Regions from separate parts of the Pseudoalteromonas sp. TAP-3C genome, predicted to be linked through region 1. Evidence: predicted binding sites of a transcription regulator. Region 1 holds the regulator's gene; each other region holds the start of a gene.
What was found. Region 1 encodes sigma-54, which starts transcription at its own class of promoters, with help from an activator protein. Its sites were predicted from a motif close to GTTGGCACGNNNNTNGNNT; they were not measured.
Positions count from the first base shown of each region.

Region 1 (10,482 bases):
AATTGACTTCATCTGCATGTACGCCTTGTATTAGCGTTAAACCTACCAGCGCTAAACTTGCTAAAAATATTTTTAACATAATAATTACTCACTACCTTGATTGAATAAAAACTGACCAATTAATTCTTCCAGCACTAATGCTGACTTAGTATCTGTAAATGAATCACCTTTGCCAAGTGCTTTACTTTGAACGCCAAATAAGTCGTCAATTGCTTGATCATCTACGGTGTTTTTTACATCTTTACCTAAGCATCGTTGCTCTGCTGACCCTGATGCGATGACAGGGTTAATCCCTAAATATTGTTCACCTAAAATACCCGAAGTTAAAATAGCGATTGAACTGGTGTCTGAAAAACGACATAAATACTGCGCATCTATGCTCATATTTACTACAGGTAAAAACTCTTGTGGGTGCACATAGATTGACTCTACACGACCAATAACAACACCGCCTACCTTGATGGGTGCACGTGTTTTTAATGACCCTATATTTTCAAACTTGGCATTTAATGTGTAGGTTTCACCTGAGCCACTAATGCCTGAATTAGCGACCTTAAGCGCGAGCATTGAAAACGCTAAAATGCCCAATGCTACAAAAAAACCAACTAAAATTTCTAATTTCCGTGAATTCATTATTTAATACCCTATTAGCTGGTAAACATTACCGCTGTCAAAATAAAGTCAAAACCCAATACCGCTAGTGATGAGTGCACCACTGTTTCTGTTGTTGCCTTGCTGATCCCCTCTGATGTGGGAATACAGTCATACCCTTTATAAAGCGCAATCCAAGTCACAACAATGGCAAACACGATACTTTTAATTAAACCGTTTAGTACATCTTTTTCAAACGACACCTGCGATTGCATAATAGACCAAAAGCTTCCGGTATCGACCCCTAGCCAATCAACGCCCACCAAATGAGCACCAATGATAGCCACCGCCGAAAATATTAACGCCAGCAATGGCATGCTAATCAACCCCGCCCAAAACCGAGGGGCTATAATTCGCCTAAGGGGATCGATGGCCATCATTTCAAGTGATGATAGCTGCTCGGTGGCTTTCATTAAACCAATTTCAGCAGTTAATGCACTGCCCGCTCTACCGGCAAATAAAAGTGCAGTGACCACAGGCCCTAGCTCACGCAACAAACTCAGTGCCACTAAAGGGCCAAGGCTATCTTCTGCGCCATAATCAACTAATACGGTATACCCTTGCAATGCCAATACCATGCCGATAAATAACCCAGAGACCACAATAATTAATAACGATTGTGACCCCACCATATACAATTGGCGCACCAATAAGGGGGTGCCTTTTTTAAAATTGGGTACATGCCATAATGCACTAACAAGCATTTGGGTTGAGCGCCCGAGTGCAGCAAACCGCCCCAGCGTTTTATGACCTATTTTTTGTAGTAAATCCAACATTACTGCTGCTCTCCTAACAGTTCATCTGCATAAGCTTGTGCTGGATAATGAAATGGCACTGGACCATCTGATAACCCTTTTAAAAACTGCTGAACAAGAGGCGATTTATGCTCTCGCATCTCATCTGGGGTGCCGCTGCCAATCACACCTTGATCGGCAATAATAATAACGTGGTCAGCAATGCTCATCACTTCGTTTACATCATGCGTGACGATTAAAGAAGATAAACCGAGCACCTCATTCAATGATTTGATTAGCTTAACCAACACGCCCATTGAAATAGGGTCTTGTCCCGCAAAAGGCTCATCATACATAATAAGCTCAGGGTCAAGGGCAATAGAGCGAGCCAAGGCAGCTCGTCGTGCCATACCACCGGATAACTCTGAAGGCATTAAATCTTTAGCGCCACGCAACCCCACAGCCTGCAGCTTCATTAACACCACCAAACGAATTAAATCTTCGCTAAGCTTTGTGTGTTCGCGAATAGGAAATGCGATGTTGTCGTACACCGACATATCAGTAAATAAAGCACCGCTTTGAAACAACATACTCATACGTGTGCGCGCTGCGTAAAGCTCTTTACGCGACATAGCAACAATACTGTCGTTTTTAAATAAAATATCACCGGAGTCAGGTTTAAGCTGGCCACCAATTAAGCGCAGCATGGTGGTTTTGCCAATTCCACTTGGCCCCATAATGGCAGTAATTTTACCTTCAGGTACGTTAAAACTCATATTTTTATATATGATTCTACCGCTTCTTGAAAAGGTAACATCCTTGACTTCTACTATTGATTGCGACAAGCCGCTCTCCATTACAATATTTTCTCATTTGTCTATTTTAAGGGTTTTTTAACCAAGATGGAAAAAACAATTCGTAAGATTTTGTAATACTATTGTTAAAACGGCTATAAGCTTGATTCAAACAGCCTTAACACCCGCTTAAACAACCAAACCAATACGACTAATTATTTTTTTAGTAACCGCATTATGTATTACAGCTTACTCTTTTACTTATACTTTTATCATGGCTTTTGTTACTATCTTCGCCATCTAAATTTACAACAACTGGCTTATCACAATGGTTACCTCGTTCGTCATTTTAATTCTTGGTTTTGCGGCTCTCGTATACAGTGCAGACAGGTTTGTTTATGGCGCAGCAGCGCTGGCTAAAAACTTTGGCGTACCCACCCTAATTGTAGGTTTAACTGTGGTAGCTATGGGCTCATCTGCTCCTGAAATGATGGTATCAGCGTCAGCTGCACTTGCCGGTAAAACCGATACTGCCGTGGGTAATGCGGTTGGTTCTAACATCACTAATATCTTGCTCGTTTTAGGTATTACCGCCCTTTTGAGACCCTTATCGGTGTCTTCTGGTACCTTAAAACGTGAGATCCCGCTAGTACTATTGGTGTCTATTGCTACATGGTATATTTTTTCAGATAACTACTTTTCATTTTTTGAAGGGGCAGCCTTATTATTTGGCTTTGTGGTTTTTATTAGCGGGCTTATTTTCGTATCGCTAAGAGCTAAAAACCAAGACGACCCGTTTGTTAATGAAGCATGCGACGAAGTACCTAACAACGTACCTACTAAAAAAGCAGTTTGTTGGTTAATATTCGGTATGATTTTATTGCCAATTAGCTCACATTTTTTAATTGGCTCAGCGGTCGATATTGCTAAACATTTTGGTTTAAGTGACTTAGTAATTGGTTTAACCATTATTGCCATAGGCACTAGTTTACCTGAACTTGCCGCCTCTATTGCTAGTGTACTTAAAAATGAAGATGACTTAGCGCTGGGTAATATTGTTGGTTCAAATATTTTTAATATTTTAGCGGTATTACCGCTGGCAGGCTTAATTAACCCATCAGTAATTGACGCCTCTGTTGCCAGCCGCGATGTTATTATTATGATAGGTGCAACATTGGCACTCATTATTATGTCGTTAAAATTTAGAGGCCAGCAACGTATCAACAGACTAGAAGGTGGTATGCTGTTGGTCGCATTTGTGGTTTACCAAGGTTATATTTTTAGTCAAGTAGGGTAATTCATGGCAACGCTAAACTTTATTCAACAAGGGCTGCGCGTTCTTGATATTGAACGTCAAGCACTCAACGATATTGCACAATACGTTGATGACAGTTTTAACCAAGCCTGCCAATTAATGTATGACTGCTCAGGTAGGATTATTGTGATTGGTATGGGCAAATCTGGCCATATTGGTAATAAAATAGCAGCCACGCTTGCTAGTACGGGTAGCCCCGCGTTTTTTGTACACCCTGGTGAAGCCAGTCATGGCGATTTAGGTATGATCACTAAAAACGATGTGGTGATACTTATTTCTAACTCTGGTGAAACCAGCGAAGTGCTTAATATTATTCCGGTATTAAAACGCATTGGCGCTAAAATGATTGCAATGACGGGTAATAAGTCCTCAACCATGGCAACATTGGCAAACGTGCATGTCTGTATTAAAGTTGAGCAAGAAGCCTGCTCATTAGGTTTAGCTCCCACAGCCAGCACCACAGCAACACTTGCTATGGGTGATGCAATGGCCGTGGCATTATTAGAAGCGCGCGGCTTTACCGCTGATGATTTTGCCCTATCACACCCCGGTGGTAGCTTGGGTAAGCGCTTACTGTTAACCTTAAAAGATGTAATGCACAGTGGTGTTCACACGCCCATTATAAATGAAACACAAACAATTAAAGACGCCTTAATAGAAATGTCAGCTAAAGGGCTTGGCATGACAGCTATTGTTGACAACAAAAAACAACTCGCAGGCCTATTTACTGATGGCGACTTGCGTCGTATTTTAGAGCAACGTGTCGATATTCACAGCACTGAAATTAATGTTGTCATGACTAAATCATGCACAACAGCTACACAAGATATGTTAGCCGCTGAGGCATTAAATATTATGGAACAAAAGCGTATAAATGGCTTAATCGTCATAAATGAACAAAACCACCCCATTGGCGCACTAAATATGCAAGATTTACTAAAAGCGGGAGTGCTGTAAATGCAGTTTGCGGATCTTTATCAACCGTTAAGTGATGATGCCAAAAAGCGCGCAAAAAAAGTAAAGCTGTTAATTTGTGATATTGACGGTGTGTTTTCTGATGGCCGTATTTACCTTGGCAACCAAGGGGAAGAGCTTAAAGCATTTAACACTAAAGATGGCTTTGGCATTAAAGCGCTTATTACTAGTGGGTTTGAAGTGGCGGTGATCACCGGTCGCCATTCACAAATAGTTCAGCAACGTATGAGTAGCCTAACTGTACAACATATATACCAAGGCCAAGAAGATAAACTTATAGCTTATCAACAACTAAAACAAAAATTAGCACTAAGCGATGAGCAAATTGCCTACATAGGTGATGATGGCCCTGATATGCCAGTAATGGAAAAAGTTGGGTTTGCAGTGGCCGTTAACGACGCCCACCCACTTATTAAGCGTTTATCACATTATATCACTCAGCAGCCGGGTGGTTTTGGTGCAGTAAGAGAGTTAACAGACCTACTTATGCTTGAAAACAACAAACCGCTTACCAGCCAAGGAAGCAGTTCATGAATGTAGCGCGCATTATACTGAGCGTTTTATTCATAAGCTGTATGGTTTGGCTCTGGTATCCTTACTTTATTCAAGTCGATATTATTACAAATGAGCAAACACAAGTTATTGCCAAGCCCGATTATACCGCCATTGAACTAAAACAAACGGCTTATAATAATCAAGGTAAAATAAGCCATAAAGTGACAGCGATAAAAATGGAGTTATACCAGCAACTCGGTTTTACTTTTTTTGAGCAACCTATATTTACCTTGTACAACGAGCGGCAAACTTGGCGTATTAATGCCGATGAAGCCACCCTCTATGACGATAAACTGCTGATTTTAGAAGGCAATGTAAAAGCTCAGAATTTAATAGATAACGCCATGATTGACTCTATCACTGCCGACAGCATCAATGTAGATATAAAACTGCTAACCATGCAGTCACAGCAGAGCGTTGTTATTACAGGACCTAATTTAAAAATCACGGGGAAAGGCCTTGAGGCCGATTTAAAAACCGAAGTGATTAAACTTATTAACCATACGCGAACCCTATATTATGACCAATAAACTACTTAAAATTTTAATTGTTCCTTCACTATTGATTGCTTTTCATAGCAATTCAGCCGACACGACTGCAGAGCCTGCCGCTAATCAAATCTCAATTAGTGCAGACAGGCAAGAAGGTCAGTTAAAAGAAAACGTTGGCATTTTTGAGAAAAATGTTGAAATTATACATGGCAATCGCCGTATCACCGCTGATCGCTTAGAAGTACATAAACGTGATGACTTAGGCGAAAACAAACAACTTTTAATTGCCACGGGCAGCCCTGCCTATTTTGAAGAAAAACAAGCGAATGGCAACATCATGAGCGCCAGCGCTAATGAAGTTCGTTACGATGTATCGCAGCGCTTTTTAACCTTAATAGGCGATGCCAGCATAGCTCAAGCAGGACAAAAAATAACGGCAAAAAGCATCACTTACGATATAAAGCAGCAGTTGATTAGCGCTGAAAAAGACGAGGATTCAACAGACCGTGTACATACTATTTTAGTGCCACTTGAAAGCAAAAAAGTAGGTGATAAAGGCCAACCATGAGCATATTAAAAGCAGAGCTATTAGCAAAAAGCTATAAAGGCCGTGAAGTGGTTAAAAACGTAGGGTTAGAGGTTGAAGCTGGCAGTATTGTGGGCTTATTAGGCCCTAATGGTGCAGGTAAAACCACCACTTTTTATATGATTGTCGGCCTTGTACCGAGCGACAAAGGTAAAATATCAATTGATGACAAAGACATTACGTTATTACCAATGCACAGCCGAGCGCGTTTAGGGATTGGTTATTTACCACAAGAGTCATCAATTTTTAGAAAGCTGACAGTTTATCAAAACTTAATGGCTATTTTAGAAACACGTAAAGAACTAAACAAGCAACAGCGCGAAGAGAGCTTAAATAATTTACTCGATGAATTTAGTATTCAGCATATTCGCGAAAGCCAAGGTATGGCTTTATCGGGTGGTGAGCGTCGACGCGTTGAAATTGCCCGCGCTTTAGCTGCAAACCCTAAATTTATTTTATTAGACGAACCCTTTGCTGGGGTCGATCCTATTTCTGTACTAGATATCAAAAAAATTATAGAACATCTTAAAAATAGGGGGATCGGGGTACTAATCACTGACCACAACGTCCGTGAAACACTTGATGTTTGTGAAAAGGCCTACATAGTTTCTCATGGGGAGTTAATTGCATCTGGCACACCCGAGTACGTATTAAACGATAAAACAGTACGCGATGTTTATTTGGGCGAGCAGTTCAGGCTGTAATAGTGTGTTATTCCACTAAGCATCTGCTAAGATTAATTATACTAATTTATAAGGATTGTTAGAGATAAATGAGGCAATCATTACAGCTGCGCATGGGCCAGCAACTTACAATGACCCCACAATTGCAACAAGCCATTCGCTTATTGCAGCTCAGTACATTGGATCTCCAGCAAGAAATACAAGAGACGCTCGACAGCAACCCTTTGCTTGAAGTAGAAGAACAAGACTATAGCGAAGATACGGCAGGTAAAAACGAACAAAAAGCGGATAACGATGATTTAACGCTAAGTGCTTCAGCTGACGATAAACCGAGCGAGTTTGAGCAAGATAGCGGCGAAGCCATGAGTAAAGACACCATTAGCGATGATATGGCAATGGATGTGACATGGGATGAATATATGAGCGCAGCGCCAGCGGCTTCATCTGGGCCTATGCCTGAAGACGAATCTATTTATCAAGGCTCCTCGACAGAAACACTGCACGAATATTTAATGTGGCAACTTCAACTTACGCCATTTAGCCCAACCGATGAGGCTATAGCGATTGCCATTGTTGAAGCGGTAGACGATTCAGGTATTTTAACCCTTAGCTGTGAAGAAATATTAGAGAGCTTTAATCAAGAAAGCAGCGATGAAGAAGTTGAACTGGATGAAATAGAAGCCGTGTTAAAACGCATTCAGCTGTTTGACCCTGTAGGTATTGCTGCGCGTAGTTTACAAGAATGTTTGTGTATTCAGCTAAATCAGTTTGACAAAAACACGCCTTTTTTAAATGAAACAAAAATGATTTTAACCAGTCATATTGATCTATTGGCAGCACGTGATTATCGCACGTTAATGAAAAAAACAAAGCTCAAAGAAGATGAGCTTAAAGAGATCATGAGGCTAATTCATACGCTCAACCCGAGACCGGCAGACACTATTGTTAGAGAAGAGTCTGAGTATGTTATCCCTGATGTATCGGTTAAAAAAATTAAAGGGCGTTGGGTGGTTGAGTTAAATCCAGATAGCATGCCTAAGATCAGAGTAAACAGCCAATATGCGGCTATGTCGCGTACGGTTAAATCAAGTGGTGATAGCCAGTTTATTCGCTCGCACTTACAAGAAGCAAAATGGTTTATAAAAAGCTTAGAAAGTAGAAACGACACGCTACTTAAAGTGACTAACTGCATTGTTCAACAACAACAGGCTTTTTTTGAGCATGGTCCTGAGGCAATGAAGCCTATGGTACTTAATGATGTTGCTGAAATGGTAGAAATGCATGAGTCGACCATATCGCGAGTAACCACACAAAAATATATGCACACACCACGCGGTATTTTTGAACTTAAATATTTTTTCTCAAGCCATGTAAGCACAGAAAATGGCGGAGAATGTTCGTCTACAGCAATACGCGCATTAATTAAAAAGTTAATCGCTGCAGAAAACTCAGCCAAACCATTGAGTGATAGTAAGATTGCAGATATATTGGCTGAGCAAGGAATTAAAGTAGCGAGGAGAACCATTGCAAAATATCGCGAATCTCTCGCTATTCCCCCGTCGAATCAACGCAAAAGCTTGATTTAAGGCGTACAACAAAGAGGAAATGTTTATGCAACTTAACTTAACTGGTCGTCATGTAGATATTACCGACTCGCTCAGAGACTATGTAAGCAGTAAATTTGCTAAGCTACAAAGGCACACTGACCACATAACCAATGTGCATGTTATTCTCGATGTAGAAAAACTAAACCAAAAAGCTGAAGCAACCGTTCATGTTAGTGGTGCTGAAATTTTTGCCTCTACCGAGCACCAAGATATGTATGCCGCTATAGACTCGCTGATTGACAAGCTAGATCGTCAAGTAATTAAACACAAAGAGAAACTTGCTCGACACTAACACTATGAAACTAAGCTCACTTATCTGTCAGGACTGCAGTAAAGCTGCGGTCCTTTTTAATAGTAAAAAAAGAATTTTAGAATTTATCAGTGAATTGGCCCACAATAAACTGCCCTATCTAACACAACAAGATATTCTTAATGCATTAACTGCTAGAGAAAAATTAGGCAGTACAGGGATAGGTAAAGGCATTGCAATTCCTCATGGGCGTATGAGTGGAGTACAAGAGCCACTAGCCTTGGTTTTAGTAAACGAAACGGCCATTAACTTTGATGCGATAGATAACCGACCTGTGGATATTTTTGTCGCTCTCATTGTGCCAGACGGTGATAATCAACAGCATTTAAAAACGTTAGCGACTATTGCTGATAAGCTCAGCAACAAGGCGTTTTGCAAGCAGTTACGCAGTGCAAAATCCGATAATGAGTTGTATCAGATAATTGTAAGTGAATCGTAGTAACAATAAAGGTGATAAATGGAGTTAATAATTATAAGCGGTCGCTCAGGTTCTGGTAAATCTGTTGCGCTGCGCGTGGTTGAAGACTTAGGTTATTATTGCGTAGACAATATTCCTTTAAACTTATTGCCAGCATTAGTGCGTAGTGTTTCAGACAGCTACAATAAAATTGCTGTGAGTGTAGATGTGCGTAATCTCCCTAAAGAGCAGCAGCAATTTAATGAAATTATTGAATATTTACCTGGTTTCACTAAACCCACGGTCTTTTATTTAGACAGTGACGATAAAACATTAATAAAACGGTTTTCAGAAACAAGGCGTCTTCATCCTCTATCTATCGATTCATTGCCACTTGATTTAGCTATAAAAAAAGAAAAACAATTGCTCGATGTATTACTCAATCACGCCAACTACATCATTGATACCACAGATTTAAGTGTGCATCAGCTTGCTGAATCGATTCGTGAAAAAATACTCGGAAAAAAAGATAAACAACTCATTATTACTTTTGAATCATTTGGCTTTAAACATGGCATCCCCAAAGAAGCAGACTACGTATTTGATGCTCGTTTTTTACCAAACCCACATTGGGAACCCGAACTTAAACCGCTTACAGGGCTTGATCAACCAGTAAAAGACTACCTAGCCAGTCACAGCATAGTGCAAAAGTTTACTTGGCAAATTCAAACCTTTGTGCAAACTTGGCTGCCTCATTTGGAGCGAAATAATCGCAGCTATTTAACGATTGCTATAGGCTGTACTGGGGGTCAACATCGCTCTGTTTATTTAGCGCAAACTATCGGTGAGAGCTTCGCTACGAGCCACCCTAACGTAAAAATTCGCCACCGAGAACAAGAATAAAATTCACTCAAACGAGAATAAGTAATGCACTTAGAAAATACATTTTTAATAAAAAACAAACTAGGCTTACATGCTAGAGCTGCAACTGTTCTCGCTCAACTTTCTGTGCAGTTTGATGCCACTATCACCTTATTTCAAGATGATAAACAAGCCGCTGGTGACAGTGTACTTGCACTTATGTTGCTCGAAAGCAGCCAAGGAAAAGAAGTGAAGGTGGTGTGTGAAGGCCCTGATGCAGAGCCTGCACTTAATGCAATAGGTGAACTGATAAACCAAAAATTTAATGAGCAAGAATAAAACGACTCATTGTTAAATAACCCTAAGCAAGCGTTAATACTGGTTGAGGTAATTTAGTAATATAAAGTAAAATAAGTAAAAAATTGCATATTACTTATGCCCATCATTGTGTAATAACATTTAATTAAGGACGCCAATGCCTGAAGCTTTAGAACAAGATATTCCACTACAACAGCTAAAGCAG
Region 1 covers NZ_CM187618.1:285,054-295,535, reverse strand. The annotation lists gene AC6H44_RS01370 (MlaC/ttg2D family ABC transporter substrate-binding protein) at 1-79, opposite strand, end outside; gene mlaD (outer membrane lipid asymmetry maintenance protein MlaD) at 85-633, opposite strand; gene mlaE (lipid asymmetry maintenance ABC transporter permease subunit MlaE) at 648-1,427, opposite strand; gene AC6H44_RS01355 (ATP-binding cassette domain-containing protein) at 1,427-2,242, opposite strand; gene AC6H44_RS01350 (calcium/sodium antiporter) at 2,508-3,476, shown strand; gene AC6H44_RS01345 (KpsF/GutQ family sugar-phosphate isomerase) at 3,480-4,451, shown strand; gene kdsC (3-deoxy-manno-octulosonate-8-phosphatase KdsC) at 4,452-5,003, shown strand; gene lptC (LPS export ABC transporter periplasmic protein LptC) at 5,000-5,554, shown strand; gene lptA (lipopolysaccharide transport periplasmic protein LptA) at 5,544-6,083, shown strand; gene lptB (LPS export ABC transporter ATP-binding protein) at 6,080-6,805, shown strand; gene AC6H44_RS01320 (RNA polymerase factor sigma-54) at 6,874-8,370, shown strand; gene hpf (ribosome hibernation promoting factor) at 8,396-8,683, shown strand; gene ptsN (PTS IIA-like nitrogen regulatory protein PtsN) at 8,688-9,140, shown strand; gene rapZ (RNase adapter RapZ) at 9,159-10,001, shown strand; gene AC6H44_RS01300 (HPr family phosphocarrier protein) at 10,026-10,298, shown strand; gene mgtE (magnesium transporter) at 10,435-10,482, shown strand, end outside.

Region 2 (10,482 bases), 340 kb from region 1:
TGAAAACACCCGTTTGATAGCCAGGATAACCTACAGATACCTTAAAGTTCATTGGCTCATCAATAAGCGACTCATCGATATTCATTAGCTCAGAGCAACCAGAGAATGTAATTGTATCTTCACCCGCTGAATGATAAAGCGGAGTTACCCACATTAATGAATCATTACCTGCACCATCTGTGGTACCAATAACCGTTCGGCTTCGTCCAGGAAATGCTGTTGTACGGCCTCTATCGTTATAGTTTTGCATTAACTGATCGGATACACCGTCATTATCAGTGTCAATTTCCAATCTGTAACCTGCTTGGAAGGTATGCGTTAGCGGGTCACGTAATTGAATTGAAGAAGTAATAAATATACCCGAATCACAAACTTCAGAGTTAAATGCTGAAAAGGTAGTAGAAAGAATATTAAACTCAGCATCTTCAATTGATTTTTCAGTACCTGTTGCAATTATGCTCTCAGCTTGCGGTGTAATCTCTGTTTGACCCGTATTTTCAATAACCAATGCAACTTCGTTATTAACAATTTCAGGTGAGTAACTCAGCTCAGTCGCAGCTTTTGGCATGGCGTGATATACAAGGTGTAAATCGTGGTCGCTATCTGTAGATGTATCATTAAATACTAATGCACCATCAAACTCAACAGATGTTAGCGCTGCGCTTCTTGCTGCAATTTCTTCGGCGCTAAATGGGTTTTCTAGCTCCCATGCAGGTAGTTTACTTGGATCAACCGTCATCGTAATATCAAAATTAATCACTTGACCGGCAGGAACAGTTATAGAGTCAGGGAAATCCCAGCTAACCGCACCTGTATCGATGTCATTTTGATAACGCGCTTCGGTTCGAAGATTGTAAGTTTTTGCATCTGCAGAAAAGTTTTTAACGGTTACGGTTTTAGTAATTGAACCCGTTTCCGCTAGGCTCACTAAACCATAAGAAAGAGCTGCTTGCTTAGTATTAAACTCACCATTGTGAACCCATGCTGCAACTGGTAAATTAACTGCCTTCGCCACATCAACTAAACCCGCTCCTATCATACTAATAGGTGCAAGCTCTGAATCAGGGTTAATAGCGAGTGGCTCATTGGTTACGTTTAAATTAGCCGCATTCATAATAGTTGCTTTAATCTCAAACGCGTTGCGATCTGGGTGTGCTTCACGAATCATTGCAACAGCACCGGCTGTAATTGGGCCAGAAAAAGAGGTGCCCGATACTGGGGTTGTGCCTGTTTGTGTACCTGCAGCAGCCACATCAATACTTGTGCCTGGCGCTGTAATTTCTGGTTTTAATAAACCATCCATTGAAGGACCACGAGATGAGAATGTTGCAACCGCTCCTATTGTCTCTTTAAATTCAACGCTAATATTAAATGTAGCCGGACCACCTGCCGCTAACTGTGCCTTTAAAGCCTCACCTGCCGCAAAATTAATACCTACATTTTTAATAGTAACGGCTGCATCAAAACCACCCATAGATGCAGGTGTACCATCATCGACGTTGTTAGCAATCATTACAAATTCAGCACCATTAGCCTGAGCATGTAAGACTTTATCCGTAAAGTCACATGCACCTCGGTCAATTAATACTGCTTTACCAGTAAAATCTACTTCCGCAGCGAACGCATCACAACCATTCTGATTTGCTTCAGGGTAAACTAAGTCAATATCGGCACCCGAAATAGTATATGCCTCTTGAGGACCAAAACCTGATGGCTGAATGTTACCTTCAACACCCGCAACAGTACCTGTTGCAACACCAATTTCAGTTGTTGGATGAGTCATAGCGCCAACAGATAGTGCATTAGGTGTTGTGCTTGGGCCACCAATACGGAATGGGTTATCACCATCATTACCAGCAGAAATAACCATATTTACACCTAATTCAACCGCACGTTGAATTAAATATTGTGTACCACCGCCAGTGTAAGTGTCACCAAACTCACCACCCAATGACATGTTCATCACATCAACACGGTCTGAAATATCACCGTCGCCATTAGGATCCATTGCAGCTTCAAGAGCCGCCGCTTGTGCATCGCCAGGACAACCGCCGCCACATACTGAATATGCGTATAATTCAACCTCGGGTGCAATACCATTTACTGAGTTTGCAGAAGATGTACCGTGGTTTGTTGGATCGCCTGTTGATGGCGAATTAGCGGCATCATTTTCAATTGGATCCGCATCATCACGAATAAAGTCATAACCGCCTTGCACAATACCTTGTGGCCATGAAACGGATGTAGGGTCAGACTGCGCTGCTAAATATGCTGCAACAGTGCCTTCACCACCAAATGCTTTGTGTGTGTAATCGATACCGGTGTCAAGTACTGCAACACGTTGACCTTTACCGCTTACAATACCATCAGTAATAAGTGGTTTAGCATTAATATAATCAGCGCTTGCTGCAACATGCAGTTCACGGTCAAACATAGGCAACACTTTAGCAACGCGCGGATCTTTTGCTATTTCGGCCAAAGCCTCTGGTGTAGCCTGAACAATTAAGGTAGGCGCTAATATTTTAGTATTGCCTATTACTTTTGCATTAAAATCTAAGTTACTTAGTTCTACAGCCATCGTATTTTGTAACTGCTCAACTTGTGCTGTTATTTCTCTATTACTTGATACCTGATAAGTACCGGCTGCAACCGCATCAACAGCTGTATTTGCTCTTAAAACAATCATATGTGAAGAAGGTGCTTTTTTTTCAGCTACAAGCTCATTTACTCGCTCTGCTTGTTTATGGTTAATTGTCGCGTTTGGTAAAGTCACTGCATTGGCAAGCGTTGCCACAAATGCACTTGATACAGCGGTAGCGATTGCTGTTCTTTTAATTATATTTTTAGACATTGTTTCCCCTAGGATAGGTTATGTATTATTGTAATGATTAATTTTTATTTAATAATGCTGGCTAATATAAATCGTTAACCTTTGCTTAAGCAACGTTATTGCTACATTTAAGTTACAAAAAAGATAGGGGCTATCAAGAAAACCTATTAAGCAGTTGATTTTAAAATTAAAATCAACAAATGATAAATTGTAAAAGTTTGTAAATAAAAGATTTTGAGAAAATAATGAACAACGACGTAATTAATATTTTAACCATGGCTAAGGTCATCCAAACAGCGGTTGCACCCGTTTTTTTAATTACCGGTATTGCCGCAACACTGGGGGTTTTATCAAACCGTTTAGCACGTATTACAGACAGAGCAAGACAACTAGAGCGTAAATTAAAAGTCAGTACGGATGAAGAGTTTAACTTATCTTTGACTACCGAGCTGAGAGCTCTGCTTAAACGTTCTCGCTTTATACACATTGCATTTAGCTTAAGTGTGCTCAGCGCGCTGCTAGTATGTGCCGTAGTTATGTTGTTGTTTTTATCACACATTCAGTCAATAAATTTAGGTGTCACCATTGGCAGCTGTTTTGTCGGCGCCATGGCATTGCTGATTTGCGCGTTTATGTCACTACTAGGCGAGGTATTTTTAGCAACCCGCAGCATGCGCCGAGGGATGATATTTGCTGATATTGATATAAACGATTAAGCCGAATATCTGAGCTTAATTTAAAAACTAACTAATATACAAAGATAATCAAATAACCGTTACAGGAGTAAGATAGAGTGAAATTAAAGCAAATATTTATTGGGGCATTACTGTCAACATGCGCGCTAAGCGTATCTGCAAATTCGGCATTTAAAGAGCCAAGTGATGCAATTAAATACCGCCAAGCTGCATTTTCTATGCTTTCAGTACAAATTGGCGACATGGGCGCCATGATGAAAGGCAAAATACCGTTTGATGCTGAACAATTTAAACAACGTGCAAACAATGCCGCAGCACTTGCAAAAATGCCATGGGAAGCATTTTATACAGGTACCGACAAAGGTGATACATCGGCATTACCGGCTGTATGGTCAGAAAACGATACCTTTATGAAAAAAGCGACGGCATTTCAACAATATGCTGATGAACTAGCTATTGCAGCTCAATCTGGCGATAAAGCAATTATTGGTAAAGCATTTGGCGCATGGGCTAAAGGCTGCAAAGATTGCCACACGCAATTTAAAGACTAATAACACTGTGTATTAAATAAAAATGGCGCTGCATTAGCGCCATTTTTTAACTCAATAAATAACGTAAATGCTCACTTCCCCACGTAGTCATTAATATAACCAGTAAAATAATAAAAATACCCCATGCAAGCCATGGCGACTTGGTATTTGGCTCTGAGCTTTGCGTTGTTAGTGTTTTATTGCCGGTGATCATGGCTTTAACTAAAGGCTTGCCCTTTATCTTATAAGCAATAATAGCCACAACGTGTAAAATAATCGCATAAAACAAAATATCAAAATTGCTACGGTGTAACCAATTGGTAAAATCAATGGTATCACTCGATACATACTGTGCTAATGGGCCGTCAGTTAAAATGCCATCACTGCTCATCAGGCCACTAACTAACTGGGTAATAATTAATACAAAAAAGAGCAACACCATATAACTACCAGACGCAGAATGACCCACATCATCTAGTTTATCGCCCCTAAAATAAGTAAATACCGTTTTAGGGGAATACAGTAATGCTTTTATTTTAGCGGTTTTGCTGCCTATGAGGCCCCATATAACCCGCGTTGAGATAAGCGCTAAAGTAAAAAAACCTGCTAAAAAATGAAGCTCTATCATGCCCTCTTCTATACTAAAATAAAGTACGGCAATACTCAGCACTAATAACCAATGAAAGCTTCTTAAAAAACCATCCCATACTTTTACTTTGAACATTGCACCTTCCCTAAAAAAAACAGTATCATCTAAAACGCTAACTATTTTAGCATTTTAAGGTATCCTAATGAGTCTTTCTACCGTCACACAGAGTAAAACACATGCAGTCAATTAAAAAACCATTATTAAAAGGCTTTTTAGATATGTTGCCATTGTGCTTGGCGGTTATCCCTTGGGGCATCTTATGTGGCTCATTAGCCATACAAAATGGCTTTAGCCCGTTTGAAACTCAAGCCATGTCGCTACTGGTATTTGCAGGTTCAGCGCAACTGGTTGCGATTGAGTTGATAGCAGGCAACACGCCACTACTCACTATTTTGTTTACTACATTTATTATTAGCTCTCGCCATTTTTTATATGGTTTGGCAGTACGCCATAAAGTAATTGAACAGCCCATGCGCTGGCGCTTACCTGTCAGCTTTGTGTTGACCGATGAGCTATTTGCCTTTTCGCACCACCCTCGCGCCTATCGTACTAAAACGCGTTTAATTTACGCACTGAGCGCAGGTTTTAGCTTTTATATTGCGTGGAATATTTGGACTCTTATCGGTATTATTGCCGGTACTATGCTGCCAGATCTCACCAATTTAGGGCTCGATTTTGCAATTGCTGCAACCTTTATTGCTTTAGTGATCCCAGGAATAAAAAACTTAGCCACACTTGTCACTGTTATCGTAGCAGGCATAAGTGCCACCCTATTTAAAAGTACAGGCTTTGAGCTGTGGTTAGTATGCTCAGCGCTATTAGCAATGAGCGCAGGCTATACTGTTACCAGAATAACAAAAAATAAGGACGCCAAGTAATGATGATAACTATTTTACTTATGGCGTGTATTACTTTTTTTACCCGCTATTTATTTTTACATCGCGCTCTACCATTTAAAGTAGGGCCTAAAATGCAGCAATTTTTAAGCTTCAGTGCGCCCGCTGTTTTAACCGCTATTTGGGTGCCAATTGTATTTATAAATGACGAAGGCATTAATCTAAACTGGCAAAATCCTTACCTTAGTGCAGCGATAGTGGCGATTATAGTTGCTTATAAAACGCATAATATTTATCTAACTACACTGGCTGGCATGGGGCTATTTTTAGTTTTAAATTAACAAAAAAGTAATGGCGGTGTTCGCTATTTAAAATCTGTATTACCCGGATTTTTAACACGAAAAATTAAGTGGAACTTTACCAAGTTTTTGATTGCCGCAGACGGCGCACCAATTAAACGCTACGCACCTTTTACTAAACCTGAAAAGCTGGAAAAAGTGATTAAAAAAGCATTGCTGGCCGCTAAAGTTTGCGACTAAAAATTATAAAGAGGCTTAAAGCCTCTTTATTACCAACTATATAAAACCAATATGTTGGTATCAATTTATACTAGCTCAATCAATGTAATCGTTTAAGTCATCTTCACCTAGGTTTTTACGCAAACGTTTTTGCTCCAGGTAATCCTCTAACTTTCTTTTTACCTTTTGCTTTTTCTTGTCGTGTTGATTACGCCCGACCATTTCGTATTCGTCTTCAACAAAATCATCATCTAGCGCATCATAACTAAATGTCTTACCCACAACCCACTCCATAAAGTGTTTGAGACCAATCACGGATACTTGTATCGCGATAATTGGTGAAATTAAAATGTTCGACATAAATTTACTGTACAAATTTACGTCAAAATAAAGCCACATCGCTATCTTAAATAGTCTCTGTGTCAGTATTGTGAATAAGTAGCGCTAAATTTGAATTGTGGAAAGTGAGAGTTTTTTATCGTATCGATAAATTTTACTTATTAGTATTTAATTATTGGTTATTTTGACCAAATTTTAGCTTTTTAAATGACTGTGCTTTCAGCTTCAAAGCACCTTTAAAACCACAACTCACTGTTTTTAAATACTAAAAACTATTGGCACCAAATTTGTTATAAGTTAATTATCATCAACAAAAAACAGAGAATAAACATGAAAGAATTATTATTAGTTAGCGCAATTATGTGCAGCCCCGTCGTAATGGCTCATAACGATAACAGCGCCTCAATTTCATTTAGTAACGACGAGTGTAAAGTTGAGTTTAAAAATGATGTACGCATCAAGCCAAATGAATTGGAAATTTTTACAAACGCTGATCAGCGTATGTTATTTACTACCCAAGGTAAGTTGTCCATCAATGGCGAACACATAGCATTAAATAGTACACAGCACCAAGCATTGCTCGACTACACCGATAATTTACGCGCAAAATTACCTGAGGTAGCTAATATTGCACTTGATGGAGTTAAAATTGCAGGCGTTGCATTAAAAGAAGTCGCCAATGCATTTAATATTGATGGTCTCGATAACATTTCAACTTTAATGGACGATATTCAACAAGAAGTAGAGGGTACATTTTATCAGCAGGGTGCATTTGTAATGGGCCAGCAAAGCTTTACTCAGTTTGGTGAAAACTTTGAACAGCAGTTTGAACAACAAATAGAAACGGCCGTTGAGTCGGCCGTGATGCAATCAATGGGCAGCATTTTAGTGGCCTTAGGCTCTGAGCTAATGGGTTCAGGTGGCGACATGCAAGCGTTTGAAGAGCGCATGGAAAATATGGGTACACAAATAGAAGAAAAAGTAGCGCACCATACAAAAAAACTTGAGCAACGTGCAAATACACTGTGTGATGACTTTGTTGAAATCGCACAACAAGAAACCCAACTTGCTGCACAAGTGCCTGCATTAAAAGGCTATGAGTTATTCACTATAAAACAGCAGCACTAATAGAATAATACGCTACATTGACATTAATCTCCCTTTGCGGCATGTGCTTTTAAGCTATGCCGCATTTTGCGTTTTTACCCCCACCAGCACCATTTAACTCAAATAATAGTATGTTGAGCGGATCTGCTCTTGCTGTGCAGAGCCATTTTGTGGCTTTATAGTAAAAAATAAAATCTTCACTTGTCTTATATGGCTTAAAATATCGTACGAGCTAATGTTTATAAGCCCTAATTGCAACCCATTAAAACCACCTCTTTTAAGTTTTATATCCCTGAGGCGGTTCAATCCCCAGTTAGAAGCGCTTAAATACGCTACTAACTCCAAAGTGCCTAGTAACCTAGGCACTTTTTTTATAATTTAAACACTCCGCAACACTATTTTTTATAATTTATTTAATGCTCTTCTCTGACAAATAATTAACCAGCTATAAATAGCATGTTAAATCTTTGAGCAAAGCAAAATAAAACCTAATAAATACAAAATAATTTAATCTGAATAACTATTCAAAAAATTCTTTTTATAAACAAATTAAAATTAAAATAATCGAAAAACACCCATATAAAAGCAATATAGCCAATTATTAAAATGAATAAATATACAATTTTAAAAAAATAGTCATTAATATAGTAAGTTAAAAAACCTTTCGGATTAAAAAAACTAATACTTCACCAGTAATTTTTATCGCTTTATTTTTAACCAGCCCACGGGCAAAATGTACATGTTTTCAACAGACACAACCTTGGAGCGAATACAATGACCCCAATTAATACATTAAATCAAACAGCCACAACTCACGTTGCAGTTAAACCAACTAATCGCAAAGCGAAAATGTTAGCTAAACTTAACCGTTACGGAAAAAAATTAGCACTTGGCAGTGCCATTCAATACAAATAATCACCAACCATGATTTTTGTATTGTTGCAGCAAACACCCAACCACTGAAGAACATCCCTTCTTTAGCTCCACTTGTTTGCTGCAAACCCCTTCAGAGTTACAAAATCATCTTAAACTTCCATAATTTATAAAAAAAACCTTATTTACGCTCGCTTTTTAAGCAAACGATCTTTTTGCTATTTACACAGGCAACTCTCCTAAGTATTATCCTGCATCACGACGTGGAGAGATGGCAGAGTGGTCGAATGCACCGGTCTTGAAAACCGGCAGGGGTTTATAGCCCCTCTAGGGTTCAAATCCCTATCTCTCCACCACTTATTTGTATTAATTGGTTTTTTCCGATTGATAGCATGCTGAATAATGCGTCGGAGAGGTGTCCGAGTGGCCGAAGGAGCTCCCCTGCTAAGGGAGTATAGAGTTTGTAGCTCTATCGAGGGTTCGAATCCCTCCCTCTCCACCATTACTAATTATAAGCCACTTAGTTGTGGTTTTTTTGTGCCTAAAATTTAGCGCACGTTAATAAATTAAACAAATTGTAAGCTCTTACAACTTAGTGCATTATAAATGGCACTTTAAACCAGCTTAGGTTTAACCATGGCAAAGCGACTATTACTACTGTGTTGTTTGAGTACCTGCAGTGTTAACGCTGCAAATGAAGTGACCGTTTATAAATGCATCATTAAAGGAGTAGCTACTTTTAGTCAAACCCCTTGTGCAAAAGACGCTCAAGTGATCACACTTACAAACGTCAACATCATGCAAACGAATACATCACATGAAAACACACAACTTGCCGATACTTCTGTTGCAGACTATCTTGAAGTGCAGCAAATAGAGCGCGATATTAAGCAGCTTGAACTTAAAATTAAACAATACCAACAACAATACACAGAAAAAAAACAGCAAATCGATTACATTACCCAAGATAAAGCAAATCGCTTAGGGGCCCGCTCAATTGCAGATGCGATTGCCACTGAAACGGCGGCACTTAAACAAAAATTTGATCCGCAAATAAAGCAAGCGCAACAGCAAATAACAGCACTTATTCAAAAAAAGCAACAGCTTAGTCAGCAGCCTTAAGCACATTTTTTACGGTATCTATTAAGGTTTGTATTTCTGACGACGTATTATAAATATGCGGTGAAACACGCATACCAAGTTTTCGCACATCTACGCTTATTTTTGTGGCTTCTAGGGCTGCTAATACAATCTGCTGATGCTCAGCAAAATCTAAAATAGCGGTACCGCTACATTGCTCTTTAGCGCTAGGTGATATTAAAAAAGCGCCCAATTGCTGCTGAATTAACTCAAGTAACATCAAGTTGTGCAATCTCACTTGCTCAACGCCAAATTCAACAATGGATTCAATACTATGAGCGGCAATAATATAAGGAAGTACCGAGGGCGTACCGCCCCAAAACTTAAGCGCTTTAGGGTGATATTCAAAATGCGAAATATCAAACTCAAAGGGGTTTTGATGTGAAAACCAGCCAACATCTTTTGGTTCGCACTGTGTTATTTGCTTTGGATTTACCCATAAATAAGCAGCTCCAGGACCGCCGCATAGCCACTTAACACTTGAGCCAATCATAAAATCAGCATTTAACATCGTTAAATCTAATGGGATCACACCTGCAGATTGCGCCACATCAATAATTGAGAGTGTATTCGTGACTTTACTCAGCGCCACAATATCGCTTATGGGCGCTTGCACCCCGGTATTTGAATAAACATGGCTAACAAATACCCCATCAATCTCTGAAGTTAAATAACGCTGCCATACTTGTATATCACTCAAGTCTTCATCCTCAGGGATGTAGCGTATTTTTGCACAGTCAGGCAGTGCTTTTTGCATTACAAACCCCATACTGGGAAAATCAGCCTGCGCCATTAATACCGTACACTGTGGTTTATTAAATATAGGGTGTGACATCACCAATTTAGTTAAACCACTGGATAAATTAACCTGAGGGCAAAATTGCTCACTGGGAGCATTAAACAGCTGCCCTAATGCATCAGTAAACTGCGTAACAGCAGGCAGCCACTGTTGCCATGGCTCTTTT
Region 2 covers NZ_CM187618.1:3,353,309-3,363,790, reverse strand. The annotation lists gene AC6H44_RS15745 (S8 family serine peptidase) at 1-2,851, opposite strand, end outside; gene AC6H44_RS15740 (DUF2721 domain-containing protein) at 3,076-3,546, shown strand; gene AC6H44_RS15735 (c-type cytochrome) at 3,624-4,076, shown strand; gene AC6H44_RS15730 (cytochrome b/b6 domain-containing protein) at 4,123-4,779, opposite strand; gene AC6H44_RS15725 (AzlC family ABC transporter permease) at 4,881-5,582, shown strand; gene AC6H44_RS15720 (AzlD domain-containing protein) at 5,582-5,881, shown strand; partial or broken gene AC6H44_RS15715 (glutathione peroxidase) at 5,903-6,079, shown strand; gene AC6H44_RS15710 (PA3496 family putative envelope integrity protein) at 6,155-6,340, opposite strand; gene AC6H44_RS15705 (YggN family protein) at 6,728-7,525, shown strand; gene AC6H44_RS15700 (hypothetical protein) at 8,279-8,419, shown strand; tRNA gene AC6H44_RS15695 (tRNA-Ser) at 8,643-8,733, shown strand; tRNA gene AC6H44_RS15690 (tRNA-Ser) at 8,787-8,879, shown strand; gene AC6H44_RS15685 (RNA-binding protein) at 9,014-9,499, shown strand; gene AC6H44_RS15680 (aminotransferase class V-fold PLP-dependent enzyme) at 9,483-10,482, opposite strand, start outside.
Region 2: AC6H44_RS15705 (YggN family protein) is a predicted target of sigma-54. The motif match lies at 6,672-6,690, and genes of this name have one in related genera.

Region 3 (10,482 bases), 1.1 Mb from region 1:
TATAGTGGTAATATTAATGATTTCATTTTGGGCACTGTTACTAAGCCTATCCACCACGCCCGACTCACGCATTAAATTACCTAAACAAAACATACCAACCAAAGGAATGGCAACGGGTAAAAATAATGCCGTTAAAGTAAGTACCACCAGTGGGAAAATAATTTTTTCCTTTTTAGATACTTTACGCAGTTCAGGCATTTTAATTTGACGCTCTTGCGGTGTTGTTAACGCACGCATAATAGGCGGCTGAATAATAGGAACCAGCGCCATGTATGAGTAAGCGGCTACGGCTATAGCACCGAGTAAGTCAGGCGCTAGTTTTGATGCTAAAAAAATGGCTGTCGGTCCATCTGCACCACCAATAATGGCAATCGCTGACGCATCTTGTAAACTAAATTCAAACCCCGGAATAAAGTTAAGCAAAATAGCACCAAATAAAGTCGCAAAAATACCAAACTGTGCAGCGGCGCCTAATAGCAACATACGCGGGTTTGCAATCAAGGCACTAAAATCAGTGAGCGCCCCCACGCCCATAAATATTAATAGCGGAAAAATACCAGTATCAATACCGACATAGTAAACATAGTAAAGTAAGCCACCAGGGTCTGATAAGCCAGCCACCGGAATATTGGTTAAAATAGCCCCAAAACCAATTGGTAACAGTAGTAATGGTTCAAATTTTTTGGCTATTGCTAAAAATAGCAACAAACAACCAACGGCAATCATCAGCAACCCGGGCAATGTAAAGTTAGCAATACCTGTGGCATGCCAGAGGTTTAAAATACCATCCATCCTCTATTTACTCCTTAAGCCAGGGCAATCATTGCATCGCCGGTGGACACTGAATCGCCTTCAGACACAAGCACGTTTGCAACAGTACCCGTATGCATGGCGCGTACCTCGGTTTCCATTTTCATGGCCTCCATAATAATCACCACATCCCCTTCATTGACTACTTGCCCTGGTTTTACTTTAATTTTAAAAATATTACCGGCAAGTGGTGCATTAAGGGTTTCACCTGAAGCAACTGATGCCGACTGAGGAATATGTTCAGAGTCTTTGAGGGTAACTTCTTTAAGTTCACCACCTTGAGCCACGACCACATCGTATACTTTACCATCGACCTTAACGCTGTATTGTTCGGCCTTAACACCTTTGTTACTTGCTTTTGATTGTTCAGTTGCTTTACTTGAGCTGTCATCGGCGCTAGGAACAGGTTCAAATGCATCAGGATTATTACGATTTTTAATAAACTTCAAACCAATTTGCGGAAATAACGCATAGGTGAGCACATCATCAATTTGCTCATCAGCAAGCGTTAAGCCTTGCTCTTGTGCAAGTTTGACTAACTCAGCTTCTAATGTTTCAAGCTCAGGTTTAATGATATCCGCCGGGCGACAGGTAATTGCTTCGCTACCATCGAGTACACGCTCCTGTAGTTCTTTGTTCATCGGTGCGGGGGTTGAACCATACTCACCTTTTAATACGCCTGCAGTTTCTTTGGTAATGGTTTTATAACGCTCACCAGTGAGAACATTTAATACAGCTTGAGTACCAACAATTTGCGAGGTAGGTGTTACCAATGGAATAAAACCGAGATCTTCACGCACGCGCGGGATTTCGAGTAATACTTCGTTTAGTTTATCAGCAGCGCCTTGCTCTTTGAGCTGATTTTCCATATTAGTTAACATGCCACCGGGCACTTGTGCTAATAAAATTCGCCCATCAACACCTTTTAAGCTTCCTTCAAACGCTGCATACTTTTTACGTACATCTCTAAAGTATGCGGCTATCTCTTCTAAGTGATTTAGATCAAGGCCTGTATCGCGATCTGTTCCCTCTACAATTGCCGTAATTGTTTCGGTTGCTGAATGACCATAAGTCATACTCATTGATGAAATAGCGGTGTCGAGCATATCTATGCCAGCATCAATGGCTTTTTGATAAGTTGCAGTACTCAAACCTGTGGTTGCATGACATTGCATGGCAATAGGCACTGAAACCGTTTCTTTTAACGCTTTTATTAGTTTTTCTGCATCATACGGCTTAAGTAGTCCCGCCATATCTTTAATACAAATTGAATGACAGCCCAATTCTTCAAGCTGCTTTGCAAGCGTGAGCCACATATCGAGAGTGTGAACCGGACTTACTGTATAAGAAATAGTACCTTGGGCATGCGCACCTACTTTAACTGCTGCTTTTATAGCTGTTTCTAAGTTACGTACATCGTTCATTGCATCAAAAATACGAAATACATCAACGCCATTTTCATGCGCCCGCTCTACAAACTTTTCAACCACATCATCTGCATAATGACGATAACCTAATAGGTTTTGCCCACGAAGTAGCATTTGTTGTGGCGTATTGGGCATGGCCTTTTTAAGCGCGCGAATACGCTCCCATGGATCTTCACCTAAATAACGTATACACGAATCAAAAGTAGCCCCTCCCCAAGACTCAATAGACCAATAACCAGCATCATCTATTTTTTTAGCAATAGGCAACATATCGTCTAAGCGCATGCGAGTAGCTAATAAGGATTGATGTGCATCACGCAGTACGAGTTCTGTTATTTTCAATTTAGCCATTTCATGCTCCTCTAATTATTATTTGTTTTGTACTGAGCGATGGCAGCACTAATTGCAGCAATGTGTTCACTTGGTACGCCTTGAGATTTAAAAGATGGCACTCTTTGTGGTGCGTCCACCTCTGGCTGAGAAAATTTGGCAGCCAATTTAGACATGGTTACCACAGCACCAATCAATAAAGAAAGAAATACAAATACACTCACCATACCTGTCAGCATTAAATTGCCCGCAGTTATCAGCGAAGCCCCTATATCCATAATTCTCTCCTTTCAAACCATAAAAAATAAAAAGTCAGTTTATTTAAATAATTATTCACACACAATAACAAAAGCGATTCTTTTGCCCACAAGTTGTAAATTGGTAAAACCAATTAAACTTAAAGTAACATATCATCAATAAAGTTAACACCACCTAAAATAGCTTATTTAGCCTTGTAAGATAGATATTAAAAATGTTCGTTATAAACAAAAGATATATAAAGCAAACTTATTAAGTAAGTTATTCAGTAACACTTAAACCAAATAGAAATTGGTCTTACCAAAATAAATAGATTCACATAACTTTTTATTTCATCATATATAACTGTGAATAAGTTACCGATAAAATCGTAAAAATTACTAATTAAATAAAGAAAAACACCACAACAAACTTAAATACATGATTTTAATAAATAAAATATACTGGCACGATATTCGCTTACTTTAGTACTTTAGAATAATATTAACACAATAAGGAGATATCAATGTTACGCTGGACAATTACATTTTTGGTGATCGCTCTAATCGCAGCCGTTTTAGGGTTTGGTGGTATTGCAGGAACCGCAACAGGTATTGCTAAAATCATATTTTTTATATTTTTAGTTTTACTGGTTATTTCACTTATCTCTGGTGCTTTACGCGGTAAAGGCCCCAGATAGATAACGAAACGACAAACTCTTTTAAACTTTTATATAAGGAATTACATTATGAAATCATCAACAATCAAAGCAGTCGCTATTGCTCTATTTGCAAGTGCATTTATTATGGGTTGTGAAGACAATCACGCAGAAGAAGCGGGTGAACGCATCGACGAAGCAGTGACAGATGTACAAAACAAAGTAGAAGACGCCTGTGAAGAAGTAAAAGAAGGCGTTAATGCTAAAGAAACAAACTGTTAATTTACAATCATTTTTCTTTAAAACGACCTCAGGGTCGTTTTTTTATATCTAAAATTTACAGCGTTTTTAATAATTTATCTCATTTAAGCTGCGTATTAATGCCATAGCTTGCTAAAATGATAAAAAATAAATGTTAAGTATAGATGCATGGTATTTACGACAACCTACAAACTCGATAAACCTTACTTTTATGAATGCTTCGACCAGTCGTTGCCCTACAGTAAGCGCGCACAACCTAAATATTTTTTATTAGCACTGCTTGTTGTATTAGGATTATTTGGCATTTATGGTTTAGGGGATCATTACCTGGGCACATTTTTACTGATGTTAGCCTTACTTGAATGCATTGCTTTTTACTATCGCCGCCCTTGGTGGGCCACAAGACAAATGCTCAGCAGAGCGTCAGGCTCTGAAGTTACCCTCACCTTCGACGAAAACGGAATAACGTCTTCTAATCATTACAAAGACTACCAATTAGCGTGGCACGATATTATTGAAATTATTACCACAGATCGCGGACTACTGTTAAAAAGTAAAAGCGGTATGCAGTACATTTCAAAAGCCATACTCAACGATGAAACCATTGATTTTATAAACAAAAAAGCCACTCAGTGAGTGGCTTTTACAAATGTCATAGTGATTAACTAAACATTTAATACTCTATTGATTAAGCATTGTCCGGATTAGGGTTAGACTTTTCAGCTTGTATACGCATGTAAATTTCTTCACGATGAACTGATACGTCTTTAGGTGCATTCACACCGATACGAACTTGATTTCCTTTAACACCCAAAACAGTAACGGTAACTTCGTCACCTATCATAAGGGTCTCGCCTACTCTACGAGTTAGTATTAGCATTCTCTTGCTCCCATGTTCCAATAAAATTATAAGATTCCGCGTTTACATTTTAATTAAAATTAGACTAAATAGTAAGTAAAAACTCTCAATCTATTCATTTTCTGTTAAAAATGTCTTATGTAATGCACGAACAGCTAACGCTAGGTATTTTTCATCTATTAAAACTGAAATCTTTATTTCTGAGGTTGAAATAAACATCACATCAATATTCTCTTTTGCTAACGAATCAAAAAATAAACTTGCTACTCCAGAATGGGATTTCATGCCCATACCCACAGCTGACACTTTCGCCACATTCATTAAACCATCAATTACCTGTGCGTCTAGTTGCTGTTGAGCGGCGGTTAACAAATCAAGCGCGTTTAAATAATCATTTAAATGCACTGTGAAAGCGTAGTCGACTTTTTCAGCTTTATGATTAGTTTGATTAATCATATCTATTTCGATGCCATTATCAGCAAAAAGTTTCAAAACTTTTGTAAGGTGCTTAGATCCTTGCGGCATTCCATGTAGCTTAATTAAACACTCATCTGCATTAAATGCAATACCCGACACCACGTTGCTCGCCACGTCGCTCTCCTCAAAACTTATTAATGTACCTGCGTCAGGTTTGAAACTAGATAAAACCCGTAACGGCACATTGTGCTTACCAGCAGACTCTACGGAGCGAATATGTAACACCTTAGCACCCAAACTTGCCAGCTCAAGCATTTCAGCAAAAGTAACATGGCTTAAGCGTCGTGCGTTAGGTTCTACACGCGGATCTGTAGTATATACGCCGTCCACATCGGTATAGATCTGACACTCATCGGCTTTTATTGCACCGGCAATTTCAACTGCCGAGGTATCGGTACCACCACGCCCAAGCGTAGTCACGTTTCCCTCAATGTCGCGCCCCTGAAACCCGGCAATAATAGCAATGCGATTATGCTCAAGTTCGTGTTTTAAACGTGTTGCAGCAACCTCTTCTACACGCGCTTTGCCAAACATGTTATCGGTTAATATATTAACCTGATCGGCTAATAAACTAACTGCTGAATGGCCGCGCTTAATAATAGCCATCGCTAATAAAGCAATAGAGACTTGCTCACCAGTACTGAGTAACACATCGAGTTCACGACTGCTAGGGCGAGAGTCGATTTGTTTGGCAAGATTAATTAAACGATTGGTTTCTCCCGACATTGCCGAGAGCACCACCACCACTTGGTGGCCTTGTTGTTTGGTTTTAACAACAAGATCGGCGACCGCTTCAATACGCTCTATTGAGCCTACCGAAGTGCCGCCAAATTTTTGAACTATAAGCGCCACTTAAGCTTAAGTACGCTCAGTTAACCAAGCGGTTACGCTATCAAGTGCTGCCGTTAAGTTTTGTGGCTGTGAACCACCCGCTTGTGCCATATCTGGACGACCGCCGCCTTTACCACCTACTTGACCTGCCATGTGATTAACTAATTCACCGGCTTTTACTTTGCCCGTTAAGTCTTTAGTTACACCCGCAATTAGGCTTACTTTGTCACCTGTGGCAACACCAAGCGCAATAACACCTGAGCCAATCTTGTTTTTAAGATCATCAACCATGCCGCGAAGCGCTTTTGATTCAGTCCCTTCAACATTGGCTACCAGTAATTTCACCCCGTTAATTTCAACCACTGAATCAAGTAACGATGCACCTGCCGCACTGGCTAGTTTATCATTAAGCTGGGCAACTTGTTTTTCAAGTCCTTTCGATTTTTCAAGTAAGGCTGTTACTTTTTCAAGTACTGAGGCACTGTCGCCTTTTACCAGCGCTGCAACATCAGCTAATTGCTGTTCTTGCTCACTGACATAAGTAATTGCTTCTGCACCCGTTACCGCTTCAATACGGCGAACGCCAGCAGCAATACCGCTTTCAGATACAATTTTGAATAAGCCAATGTCGCCCGCACGCTCGACGTGTGTACCACCACAAAGCTCAATTGAGTAATCACCAATGGTTACGACACGTACTTCGTCATCGTACTTTTCACCAAACAATGCCATTGCACCTTTTGCTTTAGCATCATCAATCGCCATTAGCTCAGTGTTGAGTGCAAAGTTACCACGAATTTCGTCATTCACTACGCGCTCAATTTCGCGCAGCTCTTGTTTGGTCACCGCTTCAAAATGCGAGAAGTCAAAACGCAGGCGATCTGGCTGCACAAGTGAGCCCTTTTGCGATACGTGCTCACCTAAAAGTTGACGCAATGCTTGGTGAAGAATATGGGTAGCTGTGTGGTTTTTCTTGATGCTGTCACGGCGTTTAGCATCAATATTTGCATCAACTTTATCGTTAACCCCAATACGCCCTTGCACTGTGCCATGGTGTGCAAATGCATCACCCAGTTTAGTGGTGTTAGTAACAACAAACTCACCACCAGCTACAGTAATTGTGCCGCTATCACCAATTTGACCACCAGATTCTGCATAAAATGGCGTGCGGTCTAAAACAATAATACCTTGTTGACCATCTTCAAGTAATGATACCGCTTTGCCACCGGCAAAAATTTCGACCACAGTGCCACGGTAATGAGTGCTATCGTAGCCTTTAAAGTCAGTGTGTTTGTCTGATTTTAATTGGTCATTGTAATCAGCACCAAACTTACCGGCTTGTTGCGCTGTTTTACGTTGTACTGCCATGCATGCTTCAAAGCCTTGATGATCAATCGTCATCTGGCGCTCACGCGCTACATCGGCTGTTAAATCTGCAGGAAAACCATAGGTATCGTAAAGCTTAAATACTAAATCACCGGGGATCACATCACCGGTTAAATCACTTAGGCTTTCCTCTAAAATAGCTAAACCACGCTCAAGGGTTTTACCAAATTGCTCTTCTTCAATACGCAGTACTTTTTCAATAATTTCTTGTTGCTTAGCAAGTTCTGGATACGCTTGACCCATTTGCTCAATAAGTGCAGCAACCAACTTATAGAAAAACGCGCCTTTAGCACCTAACTTATTACCGTGACGTACTGCACGACGAATAATACGACGCAACACATAACCACGCCCTTCGTTTGATGGCATCACCCCGTCTAAGATTAAAAACGCACACGAACGAATATGATCGGCAACTACGCGAAGCGACTTATCATTCATATCTTGGGCATTGGTAACGCTTGCCGCTGCGGCAATTAAACCTTGAAATAAATCAATTTCGTAGTTTGAATGCACACCTTGTAAAATAGCTGAAATACGCTCAAGACCCATACCCGTATCAACAGATTGCTTAGGCAGTGGCAACATAGTCCCGTCGCTTTGACGGTTGTATTGCATAAATACTAAGTTCCAAATCTCAATGAAACGATCGCCATCTTCTTCAGGCGTACCCGGAGGGCCTCCCCAAATATGCTCACCGTGATCATAAAATATTTCAGAACATGGACCACAAGGACCGGTATCCCCCATGGACCAAAAGTTATCGCTAGTCGCAATGCGAATAATACGATCTTCAGGTAAACCTATATCGTTTGCCCAGTAGCCAAAAGCCTCTTCATCATCATGATAAATAGTCACTAACAGCTTTTCTTTTGGGAGTTTTACAACTTGTGTTAAAAATTCCCACGCAAATTTAATCGCATCTTGTTTAAAGTAATCACCAAAGCTGAAGTTACCTAGCATTTCGAAAAAAGTATGGTGTCGTGCGGTGTAACCTACGTTTTCTAAATCGTTGTGTTTACCACCAGCACGTACACAACGCTGCGAACTGGTTGCACGTGTATAAGGACGGCTTTCTGCGCCTAAAAATACATCTTTAAATTGCACCATACCGGCATTATTAAATAATAATGTGGCATCGTTACCCGGTATAAGCGAACTAGAGGGAACAACTTGATGTTGTTTACTGGCAAAAAAGTCTAAAAACTGTTGCCTAATTTGTGCGGTAGTCATGTGCTGCATGTGAAAGTCTCACCTGTATTTACTGTGCTTGCATTGCAAAATTTATTTCATCATAGCTAAAACCTCGGTACATTAAGTAGCGCACGCGCTTAGCTTTTTCTTTGTACTCGAGGTTTGCCGGTGTCGTTGAATATTTTTTGTTGTACGCTTCCTGCGCGAGCTCAAACCAATCTATTTCCAGCTCTTCAACCACTGTTTCAAGCAGTGCTCTATCAATCCCTTTACCCATGGCCTCACTTTGAATTCGCTTTAAGCCGTGGCATTTAAATATATGCTTTCTTACAAACCCTTCACAATAACGCTGCTCGTTTATAAAATTGTGTTTCTCACACCAATCAAGCAGGTTTTCTATGAACTCGTCAGTTGCTTCTTTTTGCTGTAACTTTTGGGTTAACTCTCGACGCGAATACTCTTGCCTTCCAAGTAACCAAAGTACATAGTTTTTTAGCTTTTGTTTTAACGTATCATCCATTAAGCGTCAAAGCGTCCGCTTTGCTCGCTGCTTAAAGGCTTAATGTTATTGTCATCACTTGGCGGCACAACCGGCATAAAAATAGCCTGATAAGAAACAAAGAAACTAATGTAGCAAATTGGCATTAATATCAATAGCGGTAGTAACGATAAGAACACCGAAACCACCATGAGTAATGCGCAAATAATACCATAAATGCTCAATGGTAAAATATTATAATAAAACACCATAAACGATTTTTTTAAGGCATTTAAAATACGCTGCTCTTTATTAAAGTAAACCAGCGGCACGGCATAGGCAAACGAGGTAAAGTATACCGACAGCACAATTAAAAACAGCGCCACATTGGCAAAAGAAATACTTTCAAGCATTTGGCTAACGGCTGTATTAGGATCTAGGTTAGGCTGGGTCATAACCGCCATCGCATCTGCGAATAAACCATTAGCGAGCAATGCAATTAAAATTCCCGCCCCCATTTGATAAAGTGCTAAGCGAAATAAGCCCAGCCGATTTCCTTTGGCTGAAAACGGTTTTAAAATATCGGCTAGCATAATTTTGCCACCTTGCTGTTTAGTCAGCACCGCTTGATAAAAACCTGCGGTTAAAAATGGTGTTGCCAACGCAGCCACTATTTGTAGTAACGGCAAAAATAATGACAACAGGCCAACAATGCCAATCAACAAGTGCATAAAAATAAACGTTAATGGTTGAGTTTTAAAAATTAGCCAACCGGCTTTAAACCACTTTAACCCAGCATCCGCTTTAAAAATTCGTAATTGTGTAGACATACTTGCTCTTAATTAAAACAAAACACGCCGAGTATAACTCGGCGTTGGTTGGTATTACAGAGGCAGATAAGTAATATTAAGGTTTTTTAATTTTCTTAATATCCAGCATGTGCGAGCCATGCTTAATTTTGGTCTCTAGGTATGCCTTATTACCCGAAAGCCCTGCTTTAATATGTGCATGCGTACCTATAACAGAATCAACCTCTATACCGGCATCTTTTAATGCGTTGAGCTTTTTAGGGTTATTAGTCATTAACTTAACATGTTTTAAATTAAGCGCATTAAGCATTAACACCGCATCCGAAAAATCACGTAAATCATCAGCAAAACCCAAATGATTATTAGCCTCATAGGTATTCATGCCTTGTGACTGCAAAACATAGGCATCTATTTTATTGTATAAACCAATGCCACGGCCTTCTTGGCGTAAATAGAGTAAAATGCCACCCTGCTCATGCATCATTTCAACACATTCATTTAGCTGCTCACCGCAATCACAACGTGACGAATGAAACACATCGCCTGTTAAACATTCTGAATGCATTCGAATAAGCGGCACACTTTGTTGGCTATCAGCGTTATTAAACACTAAAGCAACATGCTCTTGGCCATCTTTTAAGCCACTAAATGAAATAATTTCTGCTGGAATATCACTATTTTTGCCCACATTAAGCTGGACTCTTGCTCTTACTTGCGCCACGACC
Region 3 covers NZ_CM187618.1:2,613,507-2,623,988, forward strand. The annotation lists gene AC6H44_RS12255 (sodium ion-translocating decarboxylase subunit beta) at 1-792, opposite strand, end outside; gene oadA (sodium-extruding oxaloacetate decarboxylase subunit alpha) at 807-2,588, opposite strand; gene AC6H44_RS12265 (OadG family protein) at 2,600-2,845, opposite strand; gene AC6H44_RS12270 (DUF1328 domain-containing protein) at 3,331-3,504, shown strand; gene AC6H44_RS12275 (hypothetical protein) at 3,553-3,744, shown strand; gene AC6H44_RS12280 (YcxB family protein) at 3,892-4,359, shown strand; gene csrA (carbon storage regulator CsrA) at 4,412-4,603, opposite strand; gene AC6H44_RS12290 (aspartate kinase) at 4,694-5,911, opposite strand; gene alaS (alanine--tRNA ligase) at 5,918-8,518, opposite strand; gene AC6H44_RS12300 (regulatory protein RecX) at 8,538-8,990, opposite strand; gene AC6H44_RS12305 (BPSS1780 family membrane protein) at 8,990-9,778, opposite strand; gene AC6H44_RS12310 (GTP cyclohydrolase II) at 9,855-10,478, opposite strand.
Region 3: AC6H44_RS12270 (DUF1328 domain-containing protein) is a predicted target of sigma-54. The motif match lies at 3,268-3,286, and genes of this name have one in related genera.